DNA from 2 places in the Duganella kummerowiae genome. Region 2 is predicted to be linked to the other one. Evidence: riboswitches for the same ligand, from Rfam matches in the RefSeq annotation. Region 2 holds a riboswitch; the other holds the start of a gene.
The links. A riboswitch is a leader RNA that binds a small molecule or an ion and turns the genes downstream of it on or off. The one in region 2 is predicted to bind glycine.
Positions count from the first base shown of each region.

Region 1: it holds a riboswitch for glycine, as region 2 does, so the genes downstream of both, gcvT (glycine cleavage system aminomethyltransferase GcvT) here and ACLB1G_RS03815 (D-amino acid dehydrogenase) in region 2, are expected to answer to the same signal.

Region 1 is NZ_JBKFEH010000002.1:443,541-458,302, reverse strand. Features, by position in the region: gene ACLB1G_RS02795 (GntR family transcriptional regulator) at 27-428, shown strand; gene ACLB1G_RS02790 (ABC transporter ATP-binding protein) at 486-1,361, shown strand; gene ACLB1G_RS02785 (hypothetical protein) at 1,358-2,809, shown strand; gene ACLB1G_RS02780 (cupin domain-containing protein) at 2,810-3,193, opposite strand; gene ACLB1G_RS02775 (hypothetical protein) at 3,259-3,594, opposite strand; gene ACLB1G_RS02770 (methyl-accepting chemotaxis protein) at 3,792-5,429, shown strand; gene ACLB1G_RS02765 (ligand-binding sensor domain-containing protein) at 5,540-8,452, shown strand; gene gcvP (aminomethyl-transferring glycine dehydrogenase) at 8,564-11,443, opposite strand; gene gcvH (glycine cleavage system protein GcvH) at 11,554-11,934, opposite strand; gene gcvT (glycine cleavage system aminomethyltransferase GcvT) at 11,966-13,099, opposite strand; glycine riboswitch at 13,176-13,282, opposite strand; glycine riboswitch at 13,306-13,404, opposite strand; gene ACLB1G_RS02745 (ATP-dependent Clp protease proteolytic subunit) at 13,534-14,091, shown strand; gene ACLB1G_RS02740 (hypothetical protein) at 14,135-14,320, opposite strand; gene ACLB1G_RS02735 (glutathione S-transferase family protein) at 14,470-14,762, opposite strand, start outside.
Region 2 is NZ_JBKFEH010000004.1:90,751-105,512, forward strand. Features, by position in the region: gene ACLB1G_RS03770 (Pls/PosA family non-ribosomal peptide synthetase) at 1-556, shown strand, start outside; gene ACLB1G_RS03775 (4'-phosphopantetheinyl transferase family protein) at 553-1,173, shown strand; gene bla (class A beta-lactamase) at 1,186-2,049, opposite strand; gene ACLB1G_RS03785 (FAD-dependent monooxygenase) at 2,175-3,692, shown strand; gene ACLB1G_RS03790 (HAF repeat-containing protein) at 3,736-4,845, opposite strand; gene ACLB1G_RS03795 (hypothetical protein) at 4,962-5,405, shown strand; gene ACLB1G_RS03800 (hypothetical protein) at 5,333-5,755, shown strand; gene ACLB1G_RS03805 (hypothetical protein) at 5,804-6,172, shown strand; gene ACLB1G_RS03810 (DUF885 domain-containing protein) at 6,242-8,110, shown strand; glycine riboswitch at 8,152-8,243, shown strand; glycine riboswitch at 8,244-8,354, shown strand; gene ACLB1G_RS03815 (D-amino acid dehydrogenase) at 8,378-9,664, shown strand; gene ACLB1G_RS03820 (putative bifunctional diguanylate cyclase/phosphodiesterase) at 9,685-11,466, opposite strand; gene ACLB1G_RS03825 (tetratricopeptide repeat protein) at 11,624-12,574, shown strand; gene ACLB1G_RS03830 (response regulator) at 12,649-13,296, shown strand; gene ACLB1G_RS03835 (YoaK family protein) at 13,288-13,941, opposite strand; gene ACLB1G_RS03840 (DoxX family protein) at 13,941-14,351, opposite strand; gene ACLB1G_RS03845 (amidohydrolase) at 14,495-14,762, opposite strand, start outside.

The DNA of each region.
Region 1 (14,762 bases), on a different contig from region 2:
ATTTACTTAATACACTAATGCAGTCCATGACCAGCCATTCCGCCCATTTGCTCTCCATCGTGACCGGTTCGCCGGAGCCGATCTACCGCCAGCTGATCGACCAGGTGCGGCGCCTGTGCGCGGCCGGCGTGCTGGCGGCGGGCGATTCCATGCCGTCCGTGCGCGAGGTGGCGCAAGCGCTGGCCGTCAACCCCATGACAGTGTCCAAGGCCTATGGCCTGCTGGAGATGGAGGGAGTGCTGGAGCGCGCGCGCGGGGTCGGCATGCTGGTGGCGCGGCGCCAGTCCGCTGCGGCCGGCGCCGTCACCGAGCGTGAAAGCCTGCTGCGCCCCACGCTGGAGCGCGCGGCCCAGGAAGCGCGCCAGCTGGAACTCGACCCGGAAGCGGTGATCGCGCTGTTCCGCAAGATACTCGAGCAGTCCCATTGACGCCGCCTGCCTCCACCGGCTCAACCCGAACCATTGATGAGAACTGAAGGAATCCCCATGATCAGCCCCATAGTAGAAGTCTCCGCCTTGCAGAAGTCATACGGCCAGCAGCACGTGCTCGATGGCGTGCACTGGAGACTGGCGCCCGGCCAGGTGGTCGGCCTGCTGGGCCGTAATGGCGCCGGCAAGTCCACGCTGCTCGAATGCATGCTGGGCCTGCGCGAAAGCGACCACGGCGCGGTACACCTGTTTGGCGAACCGGCTGGCAACCTGAGCGAGCAGGCGCGCGCCCGCATCGGCTACGTGCCGCAGAAGTCGGAGCTGTTCGAGTGGCTGACACCGCTGCAGATGCTGGATTATTTCAAGGCCATGTACCCGCGCTGGAACGACGCCAAGGTGGCCGGCCTGCTGGAATGCTGGGGCTTCGGCCCTGCGCTGCGCACCAAACCCATCGGCAAACTGTCGGGCGGCGAGCAGCAGCGTCTGTCCATCATCCGCGCGCTGGCCCATGAGCCGGAGCTGCTGGTCCTGGACGAGCCGGTGGCCAGCCTGGACCCGCTGGCGCGCCGCGAGTTCCTGCGCGAGCTGGTGGACGGCGTAGTGGCGCAAGGCACCACGGTGGTGTTCTCGACCCATATCCTGTCCGACCTGGAACGGGTGGCCGTGGACGTGGCCTTCCTCAAGGATGGCCGCATCGGCCTGCAGGCGCCGCTGGACGATCTGCTGGAGAACGTGCGGCGCATCTCCGGCACGGCGCAGGCGCTGGCCGGACTCAGTTTCGCGGGCGAGATCCGGCGCGAGCGCGATGGCCTGGGCGGCGCCAGCATCATCGCCCGGCTCGACCCGCGCGAGAGCGCGCACCTGCGCAGCGGCCCGGCCTTGCGGGTCGATCCGCTCACACTGGAAGACTTGTTCGTGGAGGTGACCAAGTGAAGGCCTATTGGCAGTTGCTGCAGCAGCCGATGCGCGAGCGCGCGCTGCAGGGCAAACCCTGGCTGGGGCTGTTCTTGTGGTGCTTGCTGGTACTGCTGCTGGTGCTGCAGTCGCTGGTGCATGGCAGCGCCAGGCGGCCGCTGTCCATGGTTTGCATACTGGTCACGGGGGCCGCCATCTCGCTGTGGTGGCAACGGTATGTAAGCAATGCGCAGCGCCAGAACCTGCCGGCCAACGCCGTGCTGGTGCCGCATCTGCGGGCCCGTTTGATGAAGCTGACCGCGCTGCTGTGGCTGGGCTGCACGCTGTTGCTGGCGGCTGTGTGCTGGCTGGGCTTTGGACATTTCGGCTACGCTTTCGTGGGCTTCGGCGGCGCCTTGCTGCTGTTGGCCGGCATGGCCTGGCTGCGCTGGCTGGCACTGGTTCCGGCCCTGCTGTCCATCAGCACCATGCTGGGCGTCCATCAGCCGTATGACGCCATGGCCGACGCCATCGCGGCGCTGGGCGAGCCTGTCGCCAGCGCGGCCGGGCTGCTGGCGCTGGCCGCCACCGGAGCGTATCTGCTGCGGGCCATCTTCCCGCACGGCGGCGAACGGCATTGGTCCACCTGGCGGCGCATCGGGCAGGCTGCGACGGCCGCCGCCAAGGGTGAGCTGCCGGCGCGCGACGGTGCGCGTTCGCTGTCCACACTGTGGGATCGCGGCTACCTGGCGCTGCTGCGGCGCGATTGCGCGCTGACCCGCACAGCTGCGGGCGCATCCGCGTCCGGGACGGCGGGACGCATGCTGCTGTATGCGCTGGGTCCACGGGCACATTGGTCGGGCGCCGTGCTCAGTAGCGTGGTGCTGGCGACGGCGGGGGCCGCACTTGGCTGGTACCAGTCCACACGCGGCCCGGGCGCCCCCATGATATGGAGTCCGGTGATCCTGGTGATGTGGCTGTTGCCGGTGCCCATGCATGTCGCTGCAGTCCGCCTTGCCATGCACGAAAAACGCGCGGAGCAGGCGCTGCTGCGGCTGGCGCCGGTAGCACCGGCTGCGCAGGGCTGGAACCGCCAACTGGGCCACGCATTGCTGCGCCAGCTGGTGCTGGTGTGGGCAGTGGGTCTGGCCAGCATGCTGGCGGCGGACCTGGCGCTGGGTCGGGGACTGCATCCCGCGGTCAGCACCGTGGTCGCAGCCACCGTGGGCGTACTCGTCGGCGCCGGGATATTGCGTGACTATGCCGCAGCCCCTGCGCCCGCGCGCCAGGCGGGCTACGGACCCGCGCCGGCGGTGCTGGTGACGCTGGCGGCGCCGGTGGCGTTTGGGCAGTGGCTGGATCACCCGCTGCATCTCGCGCTTGCGGGCATGGCCCTGGCCGCATGCGGCCTGGCGCGCATGGCCATGCGCTGGCGGCGCATGTGCGCCGCTCCGCCAGCCTTCCCGGCCGGCCGCCTGGCGCAGTGACTACCTGGCCGGAATGGCCAGCGGCTTGTCCTTCTCGACCACGAACACGCCCACCAGCCGCGCCGTGCCCTTGCCGACGTTGCGGGCGTCGTGGATGGTGCCGGCCGGGATGATGTAGGCCTGGCCCGGTTTCAACCGGCGCGGGTCTTCGCCATGGATCAGCAGTTCTGCCTCGCCCTCCAGCACATAGCCGATTTCGTCGCCGGGATGGCTGTGGCGCCCGGCGCTGGCGCCTTCGTCCAGTTCGACCCGGGCCACCACGGCCTGGCGGCCGGTGGCGGCGACGTCGCCTTTTTCGATCACGGTGCGGCGGATGCCGCTTTGCTGCGCTTGCGCCATCGCGGCGCACATCAGGAGGAGCAGGGGCAGGCTGCGTACTTTCATGGCGTATCCTTTATAAGGTTTGTTATCGGATCAGGCAAAGCGATCCGATTGTACGCCTGCCTACCCTAATGGGGCGCGCGCCGCCCCAGCCATAACGCGTCGGCCACGCTGCCCACCCAGCACACGATGATGACCAGGGCGGCGCCATTGGTCTGCGGATTGTCGATGCCGGAGGCATGGATGCGTTCGATCAGCTGGAAGGGATCGAGCGCCAGGAAGCCAGCCTGGATCTCGGCCAGCAGCGCATCGGCCAGCGTAATGACGGCGCGCAGCAGATACGCCACCGCCAGCAGCAGCGGCACCAGGAACACGAGTCCGCGGCGCGCATGGCCTATGGCCAGATGCCCCAGTCCGGGGCAGAGCAGGGCGTTCATCAGGGCCGCCTTGGTGCTGTTTTTCATGCGTTTCCGATTCCTTTCTGGTGCTTGAGCAAGCGCAAGGCCGGCCCCGGCTGCGGAGCGTAGATTACGAAATGCGCTGTGGAAAGATTGCGTGTAGGAACAATCTGATGCCTGTTGCTGACAGCGCCCATCATAGTCGAAAGGAGTGCCATGCGTCGTCTTGCTACCCGCTGCGCCGCGCAACCGTGGGGTGGGGCATGCTGAGCAAACTGAAGATCGGGCCCAAGCTGCTGCTGGCGCCGGCGCTGGCGCTGCTGTTGCTGGCGACCTTGTCCGGCGGCGCCTATCTGGCGCTGGTGCGCCAGAACCAGTCGCTGGACGTGATCGTCCAGCAGCGCACGGCGCGGGTGCGCGAGGCTGGAGAACTGGCGGCGGCCGCCCACCGCTCCCACTCCGAGGTGTACCAGTTGCTGACCTGGATCAGCGGCAGCTTCTCGCCGGCGCGCATCGATGGCCTGGTGGCCGACCTCCATGCGCGCCAGGCCGCGTTGGACCGCATGTTCGTCCAGCTGGAGCTGCTGGTGCAGGCCAGTCCCGCCGAGCGGCGCTATGTGGCGCAGTCGCAGGCCGCCTATGCCGAGTACACCAGGGCGGTGGCCGATGCGGTGGAAATCAGCATGCTGGACCAGTCGATCGCGGCCAACGCCATGTCCAAGGCCGAGCGCGCCTTCGACGTGGTGGCGCGCCGCCTGGCCGAGCTGGCGGAACTGGAGCGCAGCCTGAGTGAACGCGCCTATGCCGAGGCCGAGTCGGAGTTCCAGCTGTGCTCGCGGGTGCTGCCGTTGGTGGTGGTATTGTCGATCTGCCTGTCGCTACTGGTAACCATGGTGGTGCGGCGTTCGCTGCTGCGTGAACTCGATGGCATAGGCGCGGCCGCGCTGGGCCTGGCCAGCGGCAACCTGACGGTGCAGGCGCGCGACTACGGCAGCGATGAAATCGCCGCGACTTCGCGCGCGCTGGACGAGAGCATCCGCAACCTGAACGGCACCTTGAAGCATATCTTCGCGTCGGCGGCCTCGCTCAATGAGGCGTCGCGCGAGCTGGTCGAGGACAACGCTCATCTGGGCAGCCAAGTCGGGGCCCAGGCCAGCGCGCTGGAACAAGCCAGCAGTTCCATGCGCGAGCTGAGCGAGACGGTGGCCCAGGCGGCGGACCAGGCCCGGCTGGCCGACGAGCTGGCGCGCTGCGCCAGCGGCTTCGCGGCGCGCGGCGGCAGCGTGGTCGAGCAGCTGACGGTCACCATGGACAGCATACGGGGCAGCTCGCGCAAGGTGGGCGACGTGGTGGGCGTGATCGACGCCATCGCCTTCCAGACCAATTTGTTGGCGCTCAATGCCGCGGTGGAGGCGGCGCGCGCCGGCGAGCAGGGCCGCGGCTTTGCCGTGGTGGCGGGCGAGGTGCGCCAGCTGGCGCAGCGCTCGGCCATGGCGGCGCAGGAGATCAAGGCCTTGATGGCGGCCTCGGTGGCCGAGATCGACGGCGGCAGCCGCTCGGTGCGGGAGGCCGGCAGCAGCATGGCGCAGATGGCCGCCTCGGTGCGCCAGGTGGGCGAGCTGGTGGGGCAGATGGGCAGCGCCAGCGCGCAGCAGGCGCAGGGGCTGCAGGGGATGCAGCAGGCCATCGTCGACATGGACCAGGTGACGCAGCAGAACATGGCGCTGGTCGAGCAGGCGGCCGACGCCGCCAGCGGCCTGCAGCAGCAGGCGCTCAGCCTGTCGCAGGCGGTGTCGGCCTTCAAGCTGGGCCAAGCGATCGACGCTGCCAACACCCCGGCGTTGCAGGCGCCGTCCAAGGACGGTGGCCCCAGGCTGCACCTGGCCCACGTGCGCAAGTGAACCGCTTGCATCAAATTGGCAACACCGAGGCATGAGTCTACATCGCCCGGTCGGGGCAGCGTAGTCCGGCTGCGCTATACTCGGGAGATTGACGTTGCCCAGATGAAACCATGGGATTGCTCAGGCCAGTCTTTGTCCGCCCGTTCTGGGCCGCCGCCGGCGGCTTGTGGCTGGGGCTGGCCTGCGCACAGCAAATCCCCTTGCGGCAGTACACCCAGGCCGATGGCCTGGCCAACCAGGCGGTTACCGCGCTCGCCCAGGACGCGGACGGCTACCTGTGGATAGGCACGGAGAACGGCCTGTTCCGCTTTGATGGCGCCCGTTTCGCACGCTACGGCGGGGCGGAGGGCTTGCCGCGGCCCTTCGTCACCGCCATGCAGGCCGACCGTGCCGGTCGCATCTGGGTCGGAACCCGGGACGGACTGTGCTACATGGAGCGCGGACGCTGCCTGGCAGTCCCGGGCCCGGACGGCAAGCCGATGTCGCTCTGGGCCGGCCAGCGCATCGCGGCGTATGGCCGCGACGGCGTGCTGGCCGTCAGTGAGCGCGCGCTGCTGGTGGTCGAGCCGGTCCAGGGCGCGGGGTGGTCCAGCCGCTATCTGTTCAGCGCGGCGCAGCGCCAGGCGCAGGCGCCGCTTGCCGATATCCAGAGCATCGCCAGCGGCGCCGATGATGAGCTGTGGATGGGCTGTCAATCCCGGGTGTGCCGATATCGAAATGGTGGCCAGGCACGGGTCTACGGTCCGGCGCAAGGGGTGCCCGAGGGCCGCTGGGGCGGCATCCTGCCGGGCGGCGATGGCCAGGTCTGGCTGCGCAGCCAGCGCCATTTGCTGTCCGTCGGCCCCGATGGCGAGGTGAAGGCGCATCGTCCGCCCGGCGTCGACCAGGGAATATTGCGCCAATACTATCCCATGCTGCAGGACCGCGATGGCGCACTGCTGGCCACCAGCGACTATGGCCTGCTGCAGGGCGGCGCCTGGGCCTGGCGCCAGCTTGGCGCCAGGGAGGGCTTGAAGGCCGACGGCAGCGTTAGCGCCATGCTGCTGGACCGCGAGGGCGAATTGTGGCTGGCGGTCTCCGGGCGCGGCCTGCTGCACTGGCAGGGTTACGGGGAGTGGGAAAACTGGACCGTGAACCAGGGCCTGCCCAGCGACGATGTCTGGTCTTTCTACCGTACGCGGGAAGGCAGCCTGCTGCTGGGCACCAGCGAGGGACTGGCCACCCTGCGCAGCGGGGGCGCCGCCTTCACCGCCGATGGCGCGGACCATGATGGAGCCCGGCACCAGCGCTCGGCCATGGTCCAGGATGGCGCCGGCCACCTCTGGAGCGGCACCTTCACCGGCGCGCTGATACGGCGCGACCACGCCACCGGCCGCAGCCTGAAGGTCGCCAGCCTGCCCCTGATTTACCGCCTGCTGCTCGATACGTCTGGCCAGCTGTGGATCTGCACCAATACCGGGCTGTATGTGGTGCGGGAGCCTGGCGTGGCGCAGCAACCGCGGCTGGTTACGGGGCTGCAGGCGGTGGCGGGCGCGGAGCGGCCCGAAGTGACCGGAGCCTGCCAGAGCCGCGACGGCACCCTCTGGTTTGCCGGACCTGCCGGCCTGCTGCGCCATGCCGGCGGCCGCTGGTCACGGCCACGCCTGCCGCTGGCCCGCACCGAACCCAACCTGCTGAGCTGCGATGGCGACACGCTGTGGCTGGGCAGTACCCATGACGGCGGTGTATGGCGGGCCCGGGCCGACAGCGGCGCGGCCCAGTTGGCGCTGGAGCCCTTGCCGCTGGCCGGCACGCCGCTGGCCGGATTGTCGCTGCAGTCCATGCATGCGGACCGGCGCCACTGGCTATGGTTCGGCACCGACCAGGGCGTGGTGGTCTGGAATGGCAGCGACTGGCGCCTGCTCAACCAGCAGAGCGGTCTGGTATGGAACGACACCAACCAGTACGCCCTGTACGAAGACGGCGATGGCTCGATCTGGATAGGCACCAGCGGCGGCGCTTCGCACCTGCGCCGGCCTGCCGGCCTGTTTGCGGCGCCGGCCATGGCGCTCAGGCTGGACGCCTTGCGCTACGGCGAGCAGCCAATGGATCCCGAGGCGGTCTCGGCCGTGCCTTGGAACGGCGGGGCGCTGTCCGCCAGCCTCGCGGTAACCAGCTTCCGCAACCACGAGGCGCTGCGCTACCGCTACCGGCTGCAGGGACTGGAAACCGGATGGACCGCCAGCGAGAACGGCGTCCTGCACTATCCGGCGCTGCCGGCGGGCCGCTACCTGCTGCAGGCGGTGGCGGACAACCTGGCGCTACGCACCTCGACCAGGATGCTGGAGCTGGCGCTGGAGGTGCGGCCGCCATGGTGGCGGACCAACTGGTTCTATACCGCCTGCGCCCTTCTGGCGCTGTGCCTGGCGCTGGCCGCGCACCGCTGGCGCCTGCGCACTGTCATGCACCAGAAGTTGCGCATGGAAGCCCTGGTGCGGGAGCGAACGGCCGAACTGGAGGCGTCGCGCGAGGAGCATCGCCTGCGTTCCCTCAAGGATGGACTGACCCAGGCCTGGAACCGGATCGCGATCATGGAACTGGCCGCCCAGCAGATTGCCGCCAGCGAGCGTGGCGGCAGCTTCCTGCTGGTGCTGCTGGACCTGGACCACTTCAAGCGCGTCAACGACACCAAGGGCCACCTGGCCGGCGACGCCGTGCTGCGCGAGTTCGTGCGGCGCCTGATGGGGCGGCTGCGCGGCGGCGACGCCGTCGGCCGCTACGGCGGCGAGGAATTCATCCTGCTGTTGCCCGGACTGGACTGCACCACCGGCGCGGCGCGCATCGACCAGCTGCACCGTGACATTTGCGCCGAGCCGGTGACGCTGGATGATGGCACCCAGCTGGCCATCAGCTGCAGCCTGGGCGTGGCCGCCGGGCCATCCCCGGGCTGCACGCCGGAATCGCTGCTGGCGGCAGCCGACGCCGCGCTGTACCGCGCCAAGGAAAATGGCCGCAACCGCATCGAATACAGCGCGGCCTGCTGAGCGGCGCCCGGCCGCAGCCAAATGCCGGCCTGTGGGACGCTGGCATGAAAAAAGGGCGCACCCGCCGCAAGGCAGATGCGCCCCTGTTGCGCCGCACCGTGCGGCACAGGCTTATTCGTAGTCGCTGATCGGCGCGCAGCCGCAGAACAGGTTACGGTCGCCGTACACGTTGTCGGCACGGCCGACCGGCGGCCAGTACTTCTGCTTGCGCAGCGAGGGCACCGGGTAGGCCGCCTCGGAACGGCTGTACTTGCGCTCCCACACGTCGGCGGTCAGCACGGCCGCCGTGTGCGGGGCGAACTTGAGCGGGTTGTCCAGCTTGTCGAACTCGCCGCTTTCCACCTTGGCGATTTCGCCGCGGATGGCGATCATGGCGTCGATGAAGCGGTCCAGCTCGGCCTTGGATTCGCTCTCGGTCGGCTCTATCATCAGCGTGCCCGGCACCGGGAAGCTCATGGTGGGGGCGTGGAAGCCGAAGTCCATCAGGCGCTTGGCCACGTCCTCGTTGCTGATGCCGGTGGCGTCCTGCAGCGGGCGCAGGTCGATGATGCACTCGTGCGCCACCAGGCCGTCGTGGCCCGTGTACAGCACCGGGAAGTGCGGCGCCAGGCGGCGCGCCACGTAGTTGGCGTTCAGGATGGCCGTTTCGGTGGCGGCGGTCAGGCCCTCGGCGCCCATCATGGCGATGTACATCCAGGAGATCGGCAGGATGCTGGCCGAGCCGTACGGCGCGGCGCTGACCGAGCCGATGCCAGAGTCGTCGCGCACATAGCCGTTGCTGCGCTGGTTGGGCAGGAATTTGGCCAGGTGGGCGCCGACGCCGATCGGGCCCACGCCGGGGCCGCCGCCGCCGTGCGGGATGCAGAAGGTCTTGTGCAGGTTCAGGTGCGAGACGTCGCCGCCGAAGGCGCCCGGCGCGGCCACGCCGACCAGCGCATTCATGTTGGCGCCGTCGATGTAGACCTGGCCGCCGTGGCTGTGGACGATCTCGCACAGTTCCTGTATGCCTTCCTCGAACACGCCGTGGGTGGACGGGTAGGTCACCATCACGCAGGCCAGGTTTTTCGAGTGCAGCTCGGCCTTGGCCTTCAGGTCGGCCAGGTCGACGTTGCCGTTGGCGTCGCAGGCGGTCACCACCACCTGCATGCCGACCATGTTGGCGGACGCCGGGTTGGTGCCGTGCGCCGAGGACGGGATCAGGCAAATGTTGCGGTGGCCTTCGCCGCGCGACTGGTGGTAGGCCTGTATCACCAGCAGGCCGGCGTATTCGCCCTGCGAGCCGGCGTTGGGCTGCAGCGAGACGGCGGCGTAGCCGGTCACGGCGCACAGCATGTCTTCCAGCTGGCCTATCATTTCGCGGTAGCCCACGGTCTGGTCGGCGGGGGCGAACGGGTGGATGCTGGAGAACTCGGGCCAGGTCACCGGGACCATCTCGCTGGTGGCGTTCAGCTTCATGGTGCAGGAGCCCAGCGGGATCATGGTGCGGTCCAGCGCCAGGTCCTTGTCGGCCAGGCTGCGCAGGTAGCGCAGCATCTCGGTTTCCGAGTGGTAGCGGTTGAATACCGGGTGGGTCAGGTAGGCACTGGTGCGGGCCAGGGCGGCCGGGTAGGCGTCCTGCACCTGGGCTTCCACGGCGTCGAAATCAGTCGCAGCACCGCTACCGCCAAACACGGTCCACAGGGCGGCGATGTCGTCGCGGGTGGTGGTTTCGTCCAGCGACACGCCGACGCGCTGGCCGTCGATGCGGCGCAGGTTGATGCCCTGGGCGGCGGCGGCCGCGTGCAGTTTTTCCGCATCGTCGGTGGCCACGGTCAGGGTATCGAAATAGGTATCGTTGACGCTGTAGCCCAGACTCTTCAGGTTGGCCGCCAGGATGCCGGTGTAGCGGTGCACGCGCTGGGCGATCTGGCGCAGGCCTTGCGGGCCGTGGTAGACCGCGTACATGGAGGCGATCACGGCCAGCAGCACTTGCGCAGTGCAGATGTTGGAGGTGGCTTTCTCGCGGCGGATGTGCTGTTCGCGGGTCTGCAGGGCCAGGCGGTAAGCCTGGTTGCCCTGGGCGTCCACCGTCACGCCGACCAGGCGGCCCGGCATGGAGCGCTTGTATTCGTCGCGGGTGGCCAGGTAGCCGGCGTGCGGGCCGCCGAAACCGAGCGGCACGCCAAAGCGCTGGCTGTTGCCGACCACCACGTCGGCGCCCCATTCGCCCGGCGCGGCCAGCAGGGTCAGGGCCAGCAGGTCGGCTGCCACCACCAGCATGGCGCCCTTGGCGTGCAGGGCCTCGGCGGCGGCGCGGTAGTCGCGCACGTCGCCGTTCACGCCCGGGTATTGCAGCAGCACGCCGAAGCATTCGCCCAGGTCGCCGATGGCGGCCGGGGCGAAGCTGCGCACCTCGATGCCCAGCGGCCTGGCGCGGGTCTGCACCACTTCCAGGGTCTGCGGCAGCACGTCGTCAGCCACGTAGAACACGGTGGACTTGGATTTGCCCACGCGCTGCAGCAGGGTCATGGCCTCGGCGGCCGCGGTGCCTTCGTCCAGCATGGAGGCGTTGGCGATGCCCATGCCGGTCAGGTCGGTGATGGTCTGCTGGAAGTTCAGGATGGCTTCCAGGCGGCCTTGCGAAATCTCGGGCTGGTAGGGGGTGTAGGCCGTGTACCAGGCCGGGTTTTCAAAGATATTGCGCAGCACCACGCCCGGGGTGTGGGTGTTGTAGTAGCCCTGGCCGATCAGCGACTTGAGCACCTTGTTTTTCGAGGCGATGGCTTTCAGCTTGCCCAGCGCATCCTGCTCCGGCAGGGGCGCGCTGAACTGGCCCAGCGGCAGCGCGCTCTTGTTGCGGATGGAGGGCGGCACGATGGCGTCGATCAGGGAGGCGCGGCTGGCGTAGCCGAGGGTGGCTAGCATGGCTTGCTGTTCTGCGGCGTCCGGGCCGATGTGGCGGGCGATGAAGGCGTCGCGGGCTTCGAGTTGGGTCAGGCTGGTGCGGGTCATGATGGGCGAGGGCAAATGAGGAATAAAGTGCTGCGCCGCTCCCGCGCGCAGCGGGAGCGTGGTGCCGGCCACGGGCCGGCGGTCGTGCCAGCCAATGGCTGGTACGACGATCAGGCGTCGGTGGCCTTGCCGTAGGCGGCGGCGTCCAGCAAGCCGTCCAGGGCCGACACGTCGGCCGGCTTGATCTTGAACAACCAGGCGGCGTAGGCGTCGCTGTTGATGGACTCGGGGGCGCCGGCCACGTCGTCGTTCACGGCGATCACTTCGCCGGCGATGGGAGCGTAGATATCGCTGGCGGCCTTGACCGATTCGACCACGGCGGCGTCGTCGCCGGCGCCGTAGGAGGCGCCCACTTTCGGCAGCTCGACGAACACGATATCGCCCAGCGCATCCTGCGCGAACTCGGTGATGCCGACGGTGACGGTGCCGTCGGACTCCAGGCGCACCCATTCGTGGGATTCGGTGTACTTCAGGTCTGCAGGTATATTCATGTGGGGCTCCAGGTTGGGATGGTTTGTTATGTTAGACAGCCAGGATTTTGCCGTTGCGCACGAACGGCAGCTTGACCACGGAGGCGGCCAGCTTCTTGTCGCGGATCTCGACCTGCACAGTATCGCCCACTTGCACGCCCAGCGGCACGCGGGCCAGGGCGATGGCCTGCTGCATGGTGGGGGAGAAGGTGCCGGAAGTGATTTCGCCGGTGGCGTCCTGTCCTGGTACGATGACTTTCTGGTGGGCGCGCAGCACGCCGCCCTTTTCGCGCAGGATCAGGCCCACGAACTGCGAGCGCTGGCCTTCCGAAAGCAGGGCGGCCTTGCCGATGAAGTCGCGCTCGGAGACCAGGTCTATGGTCCAGGCCAGGCCGGCGTCCAACGGGTTCACGGTTTCATCCATGTCCTGGCCGTACAGGTTCATGCCGGCTTCCAGGCGCAGGGTGTCGCGTGCGCCCAGGCCGGCCGGCTTGACGCCGGCGGCGGCCAGGGCGTTCCACAAGGCCGGCGCCTGGCTGGCGGACACGCCGATCTCGAAGCCGTCCTCGCCGGTGTAGCCGGTGCGCGCCACCATGGCCTGGCCAAAGGCGGCGCTGTGCACGAAGGCGACGTTGAACGGTTTCATGTCGGCAGTGGCGGCCTGCGATTCCGGGATCACTTGCCACACCTTGGCGCGCGCGTTCGGTCCCTGCACGGCGATCAGCGCCAACGCTTCATTGCCCGCCGCGTCACCATCGCGGCGCTGGGTGATGGACAGGCCGCTGCCGGCGGCCTCATTTTGCGCCTGCATCCAGGCCACGTCCTTCTCGGCGGTGCCGGCATTGACCACCAGGCGGAACCAGCTCTCGTCGATGAAATACACGATCAGGTCGTCGATCACCCGGCCTTCCGGATTCAGCATGCAGGAGTACAGGGCCTTGCCCGACACTTGCAGCTTGTCGACATTGTTGGCCAGCAGGCCGCGCAGGAAGGCGCGCACGTTGGCGCCCTTGATGTCGACCACGCACATGTGGGCCACGTCGAACATGCCGACGTCGGTGCGCACCGCGTGGTGTTCCTCGATCTGGGAACCGTAGTTGACCGGCATGTCCCAGCCGCCGAAATCGACCATGCGGGCGCCGGCGGCGCGGTGGACGGTGTTGAGTGGGGTGGCTTTGAGCGACATAGATCCTCGGTCCGGGAGAGTAGGGTTAACAGAACAAGCAAGGAAGCGCCTAGCCGGCCGCTCCACAACATTGATCGCAGACCCCTCTGTCCTTGGTACCTGAGAGATAGCGGGAAGATGTTCCCGCGCGCCCCTTCGGTGGGCCGCCGGCGTGCGCCGCGGCCGCTCTCCAGAGTTGAGCCCAAATCCGCACGGGGCGGATGCAGGTTCCTTGACCGGTCCTTTTGCCTGAGAGTTTATGGGTAATGCCCCTTCGGCGGCAGCGCTGGTAATACCTACCGGCTACCCTCTCCCGATCAAGACTCGGGACTATATGCCAGAAGGGCAGGAGTGTCAATCTTGCCCCGCACCCCGGTGCGCACGAATGAAAGCGGGGCGGCGGCCCTGGACAACAACTATTTGCTAGAATAAATTCATCTTTATTGGAGCCTGCCATGAGCGAAGAACATAGTTTGGAGGGCCAAGCCTGGTTTACCCTGTCCGGCGACGTCAACAGCGATATGGTGCATCGCGTGTTCGACGCCGTGGCCGACATGACCGAGGACCGCATCACCACGGCCCACATCCTGATCCAGTCCAACGGCGGCTACGTCAGCGACGGGATCTGCCTCTACAACTACCTGAGCAAGCTGCCGATCAACATCATCACCTACAACGCGGGCGCGGTGGCGTCGATTGCCGTGATCCTGTTCCTGGCCGGAACCAAACGCTACGCCAGCGAGACCGCCCGGTTCATGGTGCATAAATCGCACGCCAGCGCACCGCATGGCGCCCGTCCGGACGCGCTGCGCATCATCGTCGAGGGCTTGCAGGCGGACGACGCCCGCACCGAGCAAATCCTGCGCAGGCACGTCCAGCTGACCGACGACCACTGGCGCACCCACGCCTACTCCGACCTGCACCTGACCGGCAAGGAGGCGCTCGGCGTCGGCATGATCAACGAGATCCGCGATTTCGTGCCGCCGGCCGGACACCGCGTCACCAACATATGAAAACAGCCCGGCAGGCCGGGCTGTCATATCTTACGCGGCGCCCTTAGCGCGAACGGCTGCCCGAACCGGATTGCTTGTTGCCGTCGTTCTTGTGGCTTTGACGGCCGGCTTCCACGTGCTGCTCGTGGGTGCCGCCCTGGGTGCCGCTGCGTGAACCCTGGTTGCCCGACTGCTTGCTGCTGCTGTTGGAACTTTGCTTGCTGCCGCTGGATTTCTGGTTCGAGGCCATGGTGATTCCTTTATGAAGTCAATAAAAGTATCGGCCGGAACCGCCGCGACGGGCGGCGCGCTCCGGTAATGCCATGATGGGTGTGTCGCGCGGCAGCAGGAATCGGAATGCTACTTGCAGGCCTGTAGGAATATGCCTTGCTGGGCCCTTCAGACCAGCCCATTGCGGCCGTGGGCCAGGAAGGCCGGGCGCTGCGCCAGCCGGTCCAGGTAGGCCTCCACCGCCGGCAGCGCCGCGTGCGCGATGGGCGCCAGCAGCCAGCGGTTGGCGGACAGGCCCAGCACGATGTCGGCCAGGGTCAGCGTGTCGCCCTCGACGTAGCCGCCGGTGTGCTGCAGGCGCCGCTCCAGCAGGGTCATCTGGCGGTTCCATTCGCGTACGCTGGCCTCGATGGCGGCCTCATCTGTATGGGACGGGCTGTTGCGCACCAGCGCCATGAAAG
Region 2 (14,762 bases):
GGGCTATGTGGTGTCCACCCTGACGCTGGCCGGGCTGGTGTACGGGGTCGGCAATTTCTTCTTCGTGGCGGCGCTGAAATGGCTGCTGATCGGGCGCTACAAGAAGCAATCGGAGCCGATGTGGACGCCGTTCGTGTGGCTGTCCGAGGCGGTGACCAATCTGTACGAAGGCATCGCCGTGCCCAACTTCATGCGCTATCTGCGCGGCACGCCGTGGCTGCCGCTGGCCTTCAACCTGCTAGGCGCCCGCATCGGCAAGGGCGTCTACCTGGACACCACCGACATCACGGAATTCGACTGCGTGCACGTGGGCGAGCACAGCGAGTTGAACGCCCTCGCCTGCCCGCAAACCCATTTGTTCGAGGACCGCGTGATGAAGATAGACCACGTGGTGATCGGCAGCCGGGTCTACCTCGGGCCGCGCAGCGCGGTGCTGTACAGCGCCAGGGTGGGCGACAATGCGCGCCTGGGGCCGCTGACGCTGGTGATGAAGGGCGAGCACATCCCCGGCGGCGGACGCTGGAGCGGCCTGCCTGCCGCGCCGGAGCGCGCATGAGCCGCTTGCAACCGTCCGGCGAGCTGGTGGTGTGGCCGTGGCCGGGCATGCTGCCGGCGCCGCAGCGCGGCGTGTTCGTGATTGCCGTGCGCACCGACGGCCACACCCGGCGCGACCGCGCGCGCCTGCTGGTGCGCGAAGCGGTGCGTGAGGTGCTGGGCAGCCTGCTGGGCATCGCGTCCAGCAGCGTCAAGATACAGTCCACGCCGGGCGAGCCGCCGCGCATCCTGATACTGAGCACGCGCGACGTGCCGCCGGCGCCCGGCTGCTCGTTCACCCACGAAGCGGGCTTGTCGCTGGCGGCGGTCAACCTGTACGGCCCGGTGGGCGTGGACCTGATGAAAGTGCAGGACAGCCCCGACTGGCATCGCGTGGCGCGCGACTATCTGGGCCCCGAGATGGAGCAGGAACTGCTGGCCTGCCCGCCGGAGCGCCGCATGCAGACCTACGCCCAGGCCTGGACCGCCAACGAAGCGCGCCTCAAATGCCTGGGCCGCCAGCTGGCCGAATGGGACGCCGGCGCCGCCGCGCCGTCCGCCCCGCTGGAACTGCGCACGCTGCGCCTGGACCCCGGCCTGGCCGGCAGCTTGGTCCTGCCCGCCCAACGCCGCCTGTAAAACCCCCGCTATTCAGGCAAAGGCGGTGGCAACGATGCGGGTGGCGGCGGCGATCACGTCGCTGCGCGGCTCGCGCGCGCGTACCGGATGGGTCAGGTAAATCGCCACCACGATGGGCGCGCGGCCCGGTGGCCAGATCACGCCGACGTCGTTGACCGTGCCATAGTCGCCGGTGCCGGTCTTGTCCGCTACCTGCCAGCCAGCCGGCACGCCAGCGCGGATGCGCTCGTCGCCGGTCAGGTTGCCCAGCATCCAGCCTTTCAGCTGCTCGCGCTGCGCGTCGCCCAGCGCGTTTTCCACCAGCAGCCTGTGGACCGAGGCCATCATCGCTTGCGGCGTGGTGGTGTCGCGCAGGTCGCCGGGGATGGCGGAATTGAGCTCGGTTTCCCAGCGGTCCAGGCGGAACGCGCTGTCGCCGATGGAGCGGGCATAGGCCGTCACGGCGGATGGGCCGCCCACCATTTTCATCAGCAGGTTGGCGGCGCTGTTGTCGCTGCGCTGCAGGGCGGCGCGGCACAGTTCCGCCACGGTCATGCCTTCGCCCACATGCTGCTCGGTCACGGGCGACCAGTTCACCAGTTCGCCCTGGCCGTAGCGGATGCGGCGCGCCAGCAGGCTGGTGTCGAGAGCGCTGCGCTGCAGGACCTTGGCCGCCAGCATCATCTTGAAGGTGCTGCAGACGGGGAAATTCTCATCCGCGCGGTGCAGCAGGCGCGTACCGTCCGCCGTGTTCAGCGCCGCCACGCCCAGCCACCCGCCGCACGCTTCCTCCAGCGCAGCAAACTGCGCGACAGGTGCGTCGGCTTCCACGGCGCGGGCGAAGGGAGCGGCGGCCAGCGCCAGCAACAAGGCACGGCGGGTGTGAAAATGATTCATTATCGAAATCTTTACATGAGAAAACATTGCCATTTTAGCAGTCAATTTATGCAAAGAAAAGGAATGGCGACAGCAACCAGGCCAGGCGGGCGCGCCGCCGGCGCCGCACGTCCTATACTCTGGCCATGAGTACCGATACCATTCTGATTGCCGGCGCCGGGCCGACCGGCCTGATGCTCGCGATGCAACTGGCGCGCCGCGGGCTGGGCGTGCGCATCATAGACCAGAACCCGGGACCGGGGCGCGCCTCTCGCGCCATGGTGGTGCACGCGCGCACCCTGGAACTGTACCGGCAGCTGGGCCTGGCGGACGCCATCGTGGCGCAGGGCCTGCCCATCGTCCACATGCACCTGTGCGAAGGCGGCAAGGAACTGGCCCAACTGGCCTTGGGCGAGATCGGCGCCGGCCTCAGTCCCTATCCCTACGTGCTGGCCTATGCGCAGGATGAGCACGAGCGCTACCTGGTGGAGCAGCTGCGCGCCGCCGGCGTCGAGGTGGAATGGAACACCCGGCTGGACCGCCTGGTGGAACAGGATGGTGCCGTGCATTTCCGGCTGGAGCGCGGCGGCTTGGCGGAACAGGGCCAGGCGGCGTGGGTATGCGGCTGCGACGGCGTGCGCAGCCAGGTGCGCAGCCAGCTGGGACTGGACTTCGAGGGCGGCACCTACGAACACCTGTACTACGTGGCCGATGTGGACATCGGCCAGGACAACAGCGACCTGTACGTCAACCTCGGACCCGACTCCTTCGCACTGATGCTGCCGGTGCGCACACGCGGCATGCAGCGCCTGATCGGCATCATGCCGGCCGGCGCCGAAGGCAATCCTGAACCCACCTTCGAGGACGTGCGCGACAGCGCCGAGCCCCTGCTGGGCGTGCAGGTGCGCGCCGTCAACTGGTTTTCCACCTACCGCGTGCACCACCGCGTGGCCAGCCAGTTCCGCCAGGGCCGCTGCTTCCTGCTGGGCGACGCCGCCCACGTGCACAGCCCGGCCGGCGGCCAGGGCATGAACACCGGCCTGGGCGACGCCGTCAACCTGTCATGGAAGCTGGCGCAGGTGATGCAGGGCCGCGCCGCGCCCGCCATCCTGGACAGCTACCAGGCCGAACGCATGGCCTTCGCCCGCAAGCTGGTGGCCACCACAGACCGCGCCTTCCGCGCCATCGTGGCCCAGGGCGTGGGCGGCGAACTGCTGCGCGCCTGGCTGCTGCCGGGCGCCCTGCCCATGCTGGAGCACGTGGGCGCGGCGCGCCGCCTGCTGTTCAGGACCATCTCGCAAATCCAGCTCAACTACCACGAAGGGCCGCTGAGCGGCGGCCGCGCCGGCGAAGTGGTGGGCGGCGACCGCCTGCCCTGGGTGCGCAGCGGCGACAGCGACAACCACGCCGCGCTGGCGTCGCTGGACTGGCAGCTGCACATCTATGGCACCTTGAGCGAGAACTTGTACGGCGAGGCGCAGGCCCTCGGCGTGCCGCTTCAGCGCTACGCCTGGAGCCAGGCCGCCCACGATGCCGGGTTGCTGCGCGACGCCGCCTACCTGGTGCGTCCGGACGGCTACGTGGGCCTGTGCCTGCCGCGCCAGGAAGCCGGAGCCCTGCCCGAATACGCGGTACGCCACGGCCTGTGCTTAACGGCCGGCTGAGCAGGCGCTGCCCAGCCGGCCCCGCCTGCGCCCAGCCTGCGGGCTAGATGCGCAGCGCCGTGCCGCGCAGCTGCAGCCCCCGGTAGCGCCGGCGGTAGACCACGACCGCGCCCGCGGCCAGCAGCAAGCCGGCGATCAGCACCAGCATTTCCGAGCCGCCGCGCGCCACCGCTGGCACCCGGCTGGAGCGCATGGTGGCCGCCTCCAGGTGCTTGCCGGTGTACTTGGCGCCTATCACCAGCTCGGCGTCGTTGATGGCGTTCACCTCCCACAGGCTGTAGGCCGGATCGTGCACATACATGCGGCCGTCGCGGTAGACGAAGGCCTTGCGCCGCTCGCCCATCTGCACCGTGCCGGCCACGTGGCCGGCGGCGTTGATACCGGTGGCGTAGCTGTCGCCGAAGCCGACCAGCGCGCCGAGGTCGGCCATGCGGCCTTTTTCCCACACGAAGGCGTGCCAGCGCCGGTCCGGCATCTCGGAGGCGCCCACCACCACGCCGCTGTCGTTGATGGCGGTGGCGGCGCTGGAGCGTCCGCCCAGGGTGCCCAGGTCGCGCATGCCTTCGCCCTCGCGGTACAGGAAGGCGCGCCGGTAGCCGTCGGGCAGCGCGGCGGTGCCGACCACCACGCCGTCCGTATTGATGCCGCTGGCGTAGCTGATGTTGCCGCCCAGGGTGCCCAGGTCGCGCATGCCGCTTGCATCGTGCACGAAGGCGTGGAAGTCGCCGCCGGCCGTATCGGCAAAGCCGGCCACCTGGCCGCGCGCGTTGACCGCCGCGCCGTAGCTGCTGTCGCCGCCCAGGGTGCCGAGGTCGCGCATGCCCTCGCCGCGGCGCCAGGCGTAGGCGCGCCAGCGGCCGGCGCCATCCTGCGCCGCGCCCACCACCACGCCGTCGGCGTTGAGGGCGCGCGCATAGCCGTCGCTGCCGCCCAGCGTGCCCAGTTCCACCAGCTGGCGGTCGTACAGCACGGCGCGGCGGCGCCCGCTGTCCTCCGTGATGACGCCGGCCACCTGCCCGGCCGCGTTCACATCGGCGGCCACGCTGGATTCGCCGGGACGCTCGCCCAGGCCCGGCGAGTGCGGCGGCGCGGCGGCGGCGGATTGGCAGACGGCGTGGAAGATGGCGTACAGCAGCAAGGATTTCTTCAGCATGGCGGCATCCTTCATGGCAGGTGGACAAGGGAAACGGCAGGTTATCACATCACGATGCTAAACAAATCATCAACATCGCAGTACACTGTAAGTCCGTGCCTGCAAGGAGCCCCCCCATGCGTATCAAGACCGCCCTGCTGCTGGCCGCGGCCCTGGCCTGCGGCAGGGCGGCGGCATGCGAGCCGGTGCGGTTCGGCTATCCCGACCAGCATCGCCCGCCCTACTGGCTGGGCAATGGCCACGAGGTACCGGCCAGCCATCCCGGCGCCGGGGTCGAACTGCTGCGCCGCTTCGCGGCCAGCGCCGGCTGCAGCGCCGAGTTCGTGCGCCTGCCGGTGTTGCGCCTGCGGGCCATGCTGGCGGCCGGGGAAATCGACTTCCTGCCGCTCGACACCAGCGCACAGGATACGCCAGGCGTGGTATTCCCGCGCACCGGCAACGGCAGCCCCGATCCGGAACGGGCCACGCCCATGCTGGTGGTGGTGTGGTGCGGGCGGCCGACCGTCTCCGGCCGGACACCGACCCGCTGCCATTCTTCCAGAACCACCCTGTCGGACTGACCCTGGGCTCGCCCTATGCCGAGCGCCTGGCCAGGGCCGGGGTCCAGGTCGACAGCGGCGCCGCCGACGTGGCGCGCAATTTCGAGAAGTTGCGCCTGGGCCGGGTCGACGCTTTCGCGGTGTCGCTGGCGTGGGCTGGCGACATGGACGCCTATGTGGCCGCCCGCTACGGCAAGCAGTTCGTGCGGCTGGAAAAGCCGATGTTCGGCGACCATGTCTGGCTGGTCGCCAGCAAGGCTTACTATGACGCCCATCCGCAGCAGGTCGAAGCCATGTGGCGCTGGCTGGGCGGCGGCGGCAAGCGCCTGTTCTCGCAGCTGGTGCGCCAGTACCTCGACCCGCCGCCATAGTAGCTGTTTCAGGATAAAATGGCGGGCTACGCATCACGCACGAGCTTCATGAAAAAGTTGTTCATCTTCGCAGCGGCAGCGGCCGGTGTCGCCGGCCTGTTCTATATCAACCTGCAATCGGCAGGCGCCATCACGGTGACGGCCTATAACGGCAGCGGCAAGACCATACGCGAACTGGTGATACGCGTGACCGATACCTCCTATCCTGTCGGCGACATCGCGCCTGGCGCCTCGGCCACCGTCAAGGTGCGCCCCAGCGGCGATACCCGCGTCACCCTGGAAATAGACGGGCGCGTCCGCGCCATCCTCGACACCCCCATCGAACGCGGCAGCGAAGGCAGCATCGCGCTGGAGTTCACGCCATCGGGCGCCGTCAATTTCAGCACCAGCCTGAAGCCTGGCGGTGAGGTCTATTGAGGCCGATATTGACGTACTGCGCGCCGCGCGCTATGGTCGGCTTCCACCGATAGACCGATCAAGGATGCCATGAAACCTGCCACCCCTGGCCTGAGCCGGCGCGACCTGCTGCTGGCCACCCTGTCCACCGCCGCCGCAGCCACCCTGCCCGGCGCCGTACTGGCCGCCGTCAAACCCGCCACCGCGGACGACACCCGGCTGCACGCCCTGCTGGATGAATTCGCCGAAGAACTGCTGCGCCTGTCGCCGACCACGGCCACCTCGCTGGGCCTGGACTCGGGCCCGCGCGCAGGCCTCAAGTCGCAGCTGGACGACGTCTCCTTCACGGCCGACGAGCAATGGGCGGCACAGGTCAAGTCCATGCTGGCGCGCCTGCAGAAGATAGAACGCGGCGCTCTCACCGCGCGCGGGCAAATCCAGTACGACACGGTACGCTACTCGGCCAACGCCGGCATGGACGGCCTGCGCTTCCCGTTTGGCGGCGCCGCCGCCGGCTTCCACGGCGGCACCGCGCCCTTCCCCGTCACCCAGCAGGACGGCGCCATCACCAGCATCCCCGAATTCCTGGACTCGCAGCACATCATCAAGACAGGCGCCGACGCCGAGGCCTACCTGGCGCGCCTGGCCGCGCTGGGCAAGGTGCTGGACGACGAAACCGCCCGCATCGAAGCGCAGGCCGCCAAGGGCGTGCTGCCGCCCGACTTCATCGCCCGCACCGCGCTGGGCCAGCTGCGCGACTTCCGCAAGACGCCGGCGGCAGAACAGAAACTGGTGACCTCGGTGCGCGACCGCGCCGCCAAGCTGGGCCTGGCGGGCGACTGGGAAGGCCGCGCCGGCAAGCTGGTGGCCGGCAGCGTCTACCCGGCCCTGGAGCGGCAGATCGCGGCATTTGCCAAGGCCACCGAAAAAGCCACCGACGTGGCCGGCGTTCACCGCCTGCCGGACGGCGCCGCCTATTACGACTGGGCCCTGCGCCTGGGCACCTCGACCAACCGCAGCCCGCAGGAGATCCACGCCATCGGCCTGCAACAGAACAAGGAGCTGCAGTCGCGCATCGACGCCATCCTGAGGAAGCAGGGCCTGAGCCAGGGCACCGTGGGTGCGCGCATGACGGCGCTGTCCAAGGACCCGTCCCGCTTCTATGCCGACGACGACCAGGGCCGCGCCCAGCTGATCGCCTTCTGCAACGAGAAGATTGCCGCCATCCGCCAGCTGATGCCGCGCATCTCGCACCTGGACATGAAAGCCCCGCTGCAAATCAAGCGGGTGCCGCCCGACATCGAGGCCGGCGCGCCGCTCGGCTACATGAACTTCGCCTCGCTGGACGGCTCGCGCCCGGCCATCTATTACGTCAACCTGAAGTCCACCACGCTGTGGCCCAGGCACGAGCTGACCACCCTGACCGCCCACGAGGGGCTGCCCGGCCATGCCTGGCAGGGCGCCTACCTGGCCGAGCACCACGGCGAACTGCCGCTGATCTCATCCCTGGTCGGCTTCAACGCCTTCGTCGAGGGCTGGGCCCTGTATGCGGAACAGCTGGTCGATGAATTCGGACTGTACGCCAACGACCCGTTCAGCCAGGTCGGCTACCTGCAGGCGCAGCAGTTCCGCGCCTGCCGCCTGGTGGTGGACACCGGCATCCACGCGCTCAAGTGGAGCCGCGAGCAGGCCATCGAGTTCCTGGTCGAGAACACCGGGCGCGGCCGGCAGGCCATGACCAGCGAGATCGACCGCTACACGGTGTCGCCGGGCCAGGCCTGCGGCTACAAGATGGGCCACAACGAAATCCTGCGCCAGCGCCAGCGCGCCAAGGCCGTGCTGGGCGCGAAATTCGACCTGGCCGGCTTCAACGACGCCCTGGTCGCCAGCTGCGGGGTGCCGCTGGCGGTGCTGCCCACCGTGGTGGACCAGTACATCGGGCTGCGCCAGAAAGCCTGAAAACGCCGTTGACGGCGGGGCCGCTTCCCGGTTAAGCTAAAAAAGCGATATCGGGAGAGCCCCTGCCTCCCGGCACGGCGCCGAAGGAGCAACCGCCCCGGAATCTCTCAGGCCAACGGACCGATACCGCACAGTACACTCTGAAGAGCTGCCGGCGCCAGCGTCGCCCGGCACACCGAAGGAGCAAGCGCGCCGGCAATCGGGCGGCGCGTGAATCTCTCAGGTCCGGAACAGAGGGGGTGCCGCCGCGCATGTCGCACGGCGGCCATCCCCTTTGACGCGCCGGAGCTCCATCCCATGAAAACCATAGCCATCATCGGCGGCGGCATCACCGGCGTCACGACCGCCTACGCCCTCGCCAAACGCGGTTTCGACGTCACCCTGCTGGAACGCCACCGCTATCCCGCAATGGAAACCTCGTTTGCCAACGGCGGCCAGCTGTCGGCCTCCAATGCCGAAGTCTGGAACCACCGCTCCACCATCATCAAGGGCCTGAAGTGGATGCTGAAGAACGATGCGCCGCTGCTGGTCAACCCCAGGCCCGGCTGGCACAAGCTGTCCTGGTTCGCCGAATTCATCGCCAGCATCCCGCACTACGAGCGCAATACCGTCGCCACCGCGCGCCTGGCGGTGGCGGCGCGCCAGCACCTGTTCGACTGGGCCGCCAGCGAGGGCGTGCAGTTCGACCACCAGCGCGCGGGCATCCTGCACATCTACCGCGACCGGGCCGGTTTCGAGCACGCCGGCCAGGTCTCGCGCCTGCTGGCCGAAGGCGGCCTGGCGCGCCGCGCCGTCACCCCGGAAGAGATGCGCGCCATCGAGCCGGCGCTGGCCGGCACCTATTACGGCGGCTACTACACCGAGAGCGACAGCACCGGCGACATCCACAAGTTCACCAACGGCCTGGCGCAGGCGGCCCAGCGCCTGGGCATGCAGCTGCGCTGCGGCGCCGAAGTTCAACAGGTGCAGGCCGACGCGCGCGGCGCCCGCATCACGCTGCGCCAGGACGGCCTGGTCTCGCAGCTGGAGGCGGACGCGGTGGTGATATGCGCCGGCGTGGCCAGCCGCGCCCTGGCCGCCAGCCTGGGCGACCGCGTCAACATCTATCCGGTCAAAGGCTATTCGATCACGGTGCACCTGAACGACGCCGCCAGCCAGGCCGCCGCACCGAACGTCAGTCTGCTGGACGACGAGACCAAGCTGGTCACCAGCCGCCTGGGGCCGGACCGCTTCCGCGTGGCCGGCACGGCCGAATTCAACGGCTACAACCGCGACATCCGGGCCGACCGCATCCAGCCGCTGGTCGACTGGGTGCAGCAGTGCTTCCCCGGCGTGAACACGCGCGCCGTCACGCCCTGGGCCGGACTGCGGCCCATGATGCCGGACCTGATGCCGCGCGTGGGACGCGGCAGGCTGCCCACGGTGTTCTACAACACCGGCCACGGCCACCTGGGCTGGACCCTGTCGGCCGCCACCGCCGAGATCATCGCGCAGACCATGTCCACCGCGCTGCAGCCAGGCAGGGCCAGGGTGGTGGCCGGCGCTCTGGCCTGAGGGCCGCGAACGCGGGCGTGTCAGTACGGCGTCGGCACCGGCGTCAGCTGCACCGGCGCGCTGGCCTGGGGGCGCGGCAGCGCGGCCTGGCGCGCCACCAGCTGCTCGAATTCCGCCAGCGGCAGCGGACGTCCATACAGGTAGCCCTGATAGTGGTGGCAGCCGACCGCGTACAGGCGGCTGGCCTGGGTCTCGCTTTCCACTCCTTCCGCGATCACGTCCAGGCCCAGGCTGCGCGCCATGCCGGCAATGGTGGAAACGATGGCCTGGTCGCTGCTGTCGGTGGCCAGGTCGCGCACGAAGGACTGGTCGATCTTGAGCTGGTCCAGCGGCAGCTGCTTCAAGTACTGCAGCGAGGAGTAGCCGGTGCCGAAGTCGTCCAGCGAAAAACGGATGCCCTGCTGCTTGAGGCGCTCCATGGTGGCGACGGTCTCGCCGATGTTCTCCACCAGGATGCTCTCGGTCAGCTCCAGCTTGAGCAGGCCGCGCGGCACGTCGTGGCGGCGCAGGGCCTGCTCCACCTCCTCGGGGAAGCCGGACTGGTGGAACTGGCGCGCGCTGACGTTGATCGCCAGCACCAGGCCGCCCATGAGCGGATCGCCGCGCCAGGCGGCCAGCTGGGCGCAGGCCTGCTCCAGCACGAAGGCGCCGATCGGCAGTATCAGGCCGGTTTCCTCGGCCAGCGGAATGAACTCGGCCGGCGGCACGAAGCCGCCGCCCTCCCCCTGCGGCTTCTGCCAGCGCAGCAAGGCTTCCGCGCCCAGCGGACGGCCCTGGCGGTCGACCTGCACCTGGTAGTACAGCTGCAGCTGGTGCAAGTCCAGCGCACGGCGCAGCTGCTCCTCCATCTCGGCGCGGGCGTTGACGCTGTCCTGCATCTGCTGGTCGAAGAAGCGCATGGCATTGCGGCCGCCGCTCTTGGCCTGGTACATGGCGATATCGGCCTGGATCAGCAGTTCGTCCGGATCGCGGCGCGGATCGGAAAACAGCGTGATGCCGATGCTGGCCGTGCTGTGGCAAGCATGCTGGCCCAGCCGGAACGGCAGGTTGAGCGCGCCCAGGATCTTGGTGGCCACCACCTCGGCCTGGCCGGCGGCGGCCAGCGGCGCGCGGCTCAGGTCTTCCAGGATCACGACGAACTCGTCGCCGCCCAGGCGCGCCACGGTATCGTGCGCACGCACGCAGGCCTGGATGCGCTGCGCCACCTGCTGCAGCAGCAGGTCGCCGGTGTTGTGGCCCAGGGTATCGTTGAGCTGCTTGAAGTTGTCCAGGTCGATGAACATCAGCGCGCCCACGTGGTTGCTGCGCGCCAGCGCGGCCAGCGCCTGGCGCAGCCGGTCCTGCAGCAGGCGCCGGTTGGGCAGGCGGGTCAGCGGATCGTAGAAGGCCAGGCTGCGGATTTCCTCGGTGGCCTGCTTGCGCAGGGTGATGTCGGTCAGCTCGGCCACGTAGTGCGTGACTTCGCGCGCCTCCGGCGGCCCCGCATGGACGGCGCGGATATGCAGCTGCTCGGGATAGATTTCGCCATTCTTGCGGCGGTTCCAGATTTCCCCCTCCCAGTCGCCCTGCTCGCGCAGGGCGCTCCACATGTCCTGGTAGAAGGCGGCGTCGTGCCGTCCCGAGCTCAGCATGGAGGGGGTGCGGCCCAGCGCTTCTTCGCGGCTGTATCCGGTAATCGCGCTGAAGGCGCCGTTGACCCGTTCGATGATACCGTGCGCATCCGTGACCATCAGCCCGACGCTGGCTTCAAACACCACGGCGGCGATGCGCTGTTCGGATACGGAATCGGGACTACAATTCACATTTGTTAGGTGAGTCATAGACTGCTCTTACTTCCTTGATTAAACTACGGGGCAACTGTATTGATTTACATCAACAAAAACTTTGATCCAAATCAATTCATCTTGAATTAAGCCGCAATCGATATTATCTGGAATCATAATTCCAAAGGAGGTCGTCATGTCGCCCAAGTCGCTTTTACGCATTACCGTGCTGGCCAGCGCCATGGCCCTGAGCGTGCCCGTGCTGGCCGCCAGCCCCACCGTGCACGATATTTACCAGGCCGCCGAAGCCGGCAACTACACTCAGGCCCAGGCCCTGATGGACCAGGTGCTCAAGGAACATCCGAACAGTTACCAGGCCCACTTCGTCCAGGCCGAGCTGCTGGCCAAGCAGGGCCGCTTCAGCGAAGCCCAGGGCGAGCTGCGCGCGGCCGAGAAGATCGACCCCGCCCTGCCCAAGATCAAGCCGGCGGCGGTGGAAAACCTGCGCAAGCTGCTGGCCCAGGGGCAGGCCCAGGCCCAGGCGAGGCCGCAGGCCCGCAGCGATTACTCGCAGCGCCCGACAGCGGCGGCCCCGGCCAGCTACGGCAATAACGCCGGCAACAGCGCCGGCGGCGGCCTGCCCTGGGGCAGCATGCTGGTCTTTGGCGGCCTGCTGATCGGCTTCATCGTGCTGGCCAGCCGCTTCATGCAGCGCCGCGCGCAAGCCCAGCCCGCGCCCGAATACGCGCCGGCCGGCCCCGGCTGGGGTTCGCAAGGCTATCCTGCCAACGGCGGCTACCCGGCCAGCGGCGGCTATCCGCAACAGGGCGGCTATGGCCCGGGCTACGGCCAGCCGGCCCAGCCCGGACTGGGCTCGACCCTGGGCCGCGGCCTGGCCACCGGCGCCGCCGTGGGCGCCGGCATCGTGGCGGGCGAAGCGCTGATGCGCCACTTCACCGGCGACGGCAGCAATCACGAGCAATCCTCGGGCGGCGACCACGCCCGCAACGACATCGTCTACGACGACCCCTCGCGCAACGATCTGCTGCGCAATGACGACATGGGCGGCAACGACTTCGGCGTGAGCGGCGGCTGGGACGACGGCGGTGGCGGCGGCGACAGCGGCGGCAGCGACGACTGGACCTAACCGGCCGTACTAGCTGTATCATGGCGGGGCGCTTGCACAGCGCCCCTTTTTTTTACAACCACGCTTTACACCAGATGGAACAGGACACTCCCACCGCAGCACCCCGCCCCATCACCGTCATGGTGGTGGACGACCATCCGCTATTGCGCACCGGCCTGGGCGAAGTCATCGGCCTGCAGCAGGACATGCGCCTGGTCGGCGAAGCCAGCAACGGCCGCGAGGCCATTGCCGGCTACCGCGCCTGGCGGCCGGATGTGACGGTGATGGATATCGCCATGCCCGAGATGTGCGGCGTGACGGCCATGCAGGAAATCCGCCGCGAGGCGCCCAATGCACGCGTGCTCATGCTCACCACCTACAAGGGCGACGTGCAGATCATGCGCGCGGTGAAGGCCGGCGCGTCCGGTTTTTTGCTCAAGAGCGCGGTGCGCAAGGACTTGCTGGACACCATACGGGCCGTGCACGCGGGCGAACGCCGCATCCCGCCCGAGATCGCGATGGAATTGGCCCAGCACATCGGCCAGGGCCCGCTGACCGAACGCGAGGCCGTGGTGCTGGCGCACGCGGCGCGCGGCCAGTCCAACAAGCAGATCGCGGAAGCCATGGCGATCTCCGAGGAGACCGTCAAGGCCCACATGAAGAATGTGCGCACCAAACTGGCCGCCAACGACCGCACCCACGCCGTCACCATTGCGCTGCGGCGCGGGATGATCTCAATCTGAGGCGGTCAGCGCCAGCCACAGCAGCACGGCGCAGGCCAGCAGCAGGCCGTTGAACTGGAAGGCCACGTAGGCATAGGCCCCGCTGATGCAGCCCAGGGCGAAGGCCACGACCGGCCAGAACAGCACCTTGCAGCGGCCCAGCGCGGCGGGATCGCCACGGAAGGAATCGACCAGGTCGATCACCAGCTGGGTCACGTTGCCGGTCATGACGGTGGTGGCGGCGGCCTTGCCCATCAACAGCTTGTTATAGGCATTCTGCACCGCCATGGCGCCGGCCGCCAGCATGCCGGTCAGCAGGCTCAGAGGTGCATCCACCACCATGGGCCGGGCGGCGTGCGCGCACGCGACGGTGGCCAGCATCAGCAGCAGCTGCAACAGCAGGCCGCAGCGCAGCGCCGGCCAGCCGCGCCGGTCCCACCACAGTATCAGCAGCCGGGTGATGGCCACGAACAGGATAAACACCGGGAACACCAGCAGCTTGATGAGAATCTCGTGCGAGGGCGAAATCAGGGCCCGGCCGATCAGCACGAAGTTGCCGGTGACGTGGGCCGTGAACAGGCCGAACAGCCCGACAAACACCAGCGTATCGACATAGCCGGCCAAAAAGCCCAGGCCCACGGCCTGGCGGGTATCGCCGCGCTGCATCAGCCCTCTCCTTCGCGGCTGCGCAGGTCGTGCCAGGCCACCAGCAGGAAGCCGCCGGCCAGGCCCAGGTGTTCATAGAAGCTGTTGGCCGCCATGAAGCGCTCGGGGCCGGCGATTTCCCAGTAGCGGTTGGCGACGAAGGTCGCCATCAAGGTGAACACGGCCAGGAAACCGGCGCCCAGCCAGCGGTAGTAGCCGGAGAGGATCAGGGCCGAGGCGCCCAGTTCGCCGAGGATCACCAGGCCCGCCAGCGGCGCCGCCGGCGACAGGCCGAAGTGCTGCATTTCGCCGATGGCGGACTGGAAATCGGTCAGCTTGTTGATGCCGCCCTGGAGGTAGGCGGCGCACAGCAGCAGCAGGAACAGCCACTGCAGCTTGCCGGAAAGGTAAAACGGGGAGGTTTTGGACACAGCAGTCCTTTCAGTCTATGGAAATCACCGGCCCCGGCACGTCATTGCCGCGCGAGCGGCAATCCATGCCGGGCGCGCGTTACCGCAAGCTCAGCATAGGCTGCCGCGTGCGCGGCAGCGACGCGCACGCGGCGTGGCGTGGCTTACACCGCCCAGCAGGCGCAGCCCAGCGCACCCCAGAAGCTCTTCAAGTCCTTGATCGGCAGGGAGCTGGTCCAGGCCGTCGCATGCTGGTGGCCGTGCACATTGCACTGGTGGGCGCAGCCGCAGGCGGCGGCGCGCTGCTGCTCCAGCGCCTGCTGCTTGCTGCGCTCACGCGCCTGGTCGGCGCGCAGGGCGCGGGCCTGGCCGCTGGTGAGCTGGCCCCAGCCGGCATAGCCGCCGTAGCGGCGCACAGGCGACCAGTCCGGC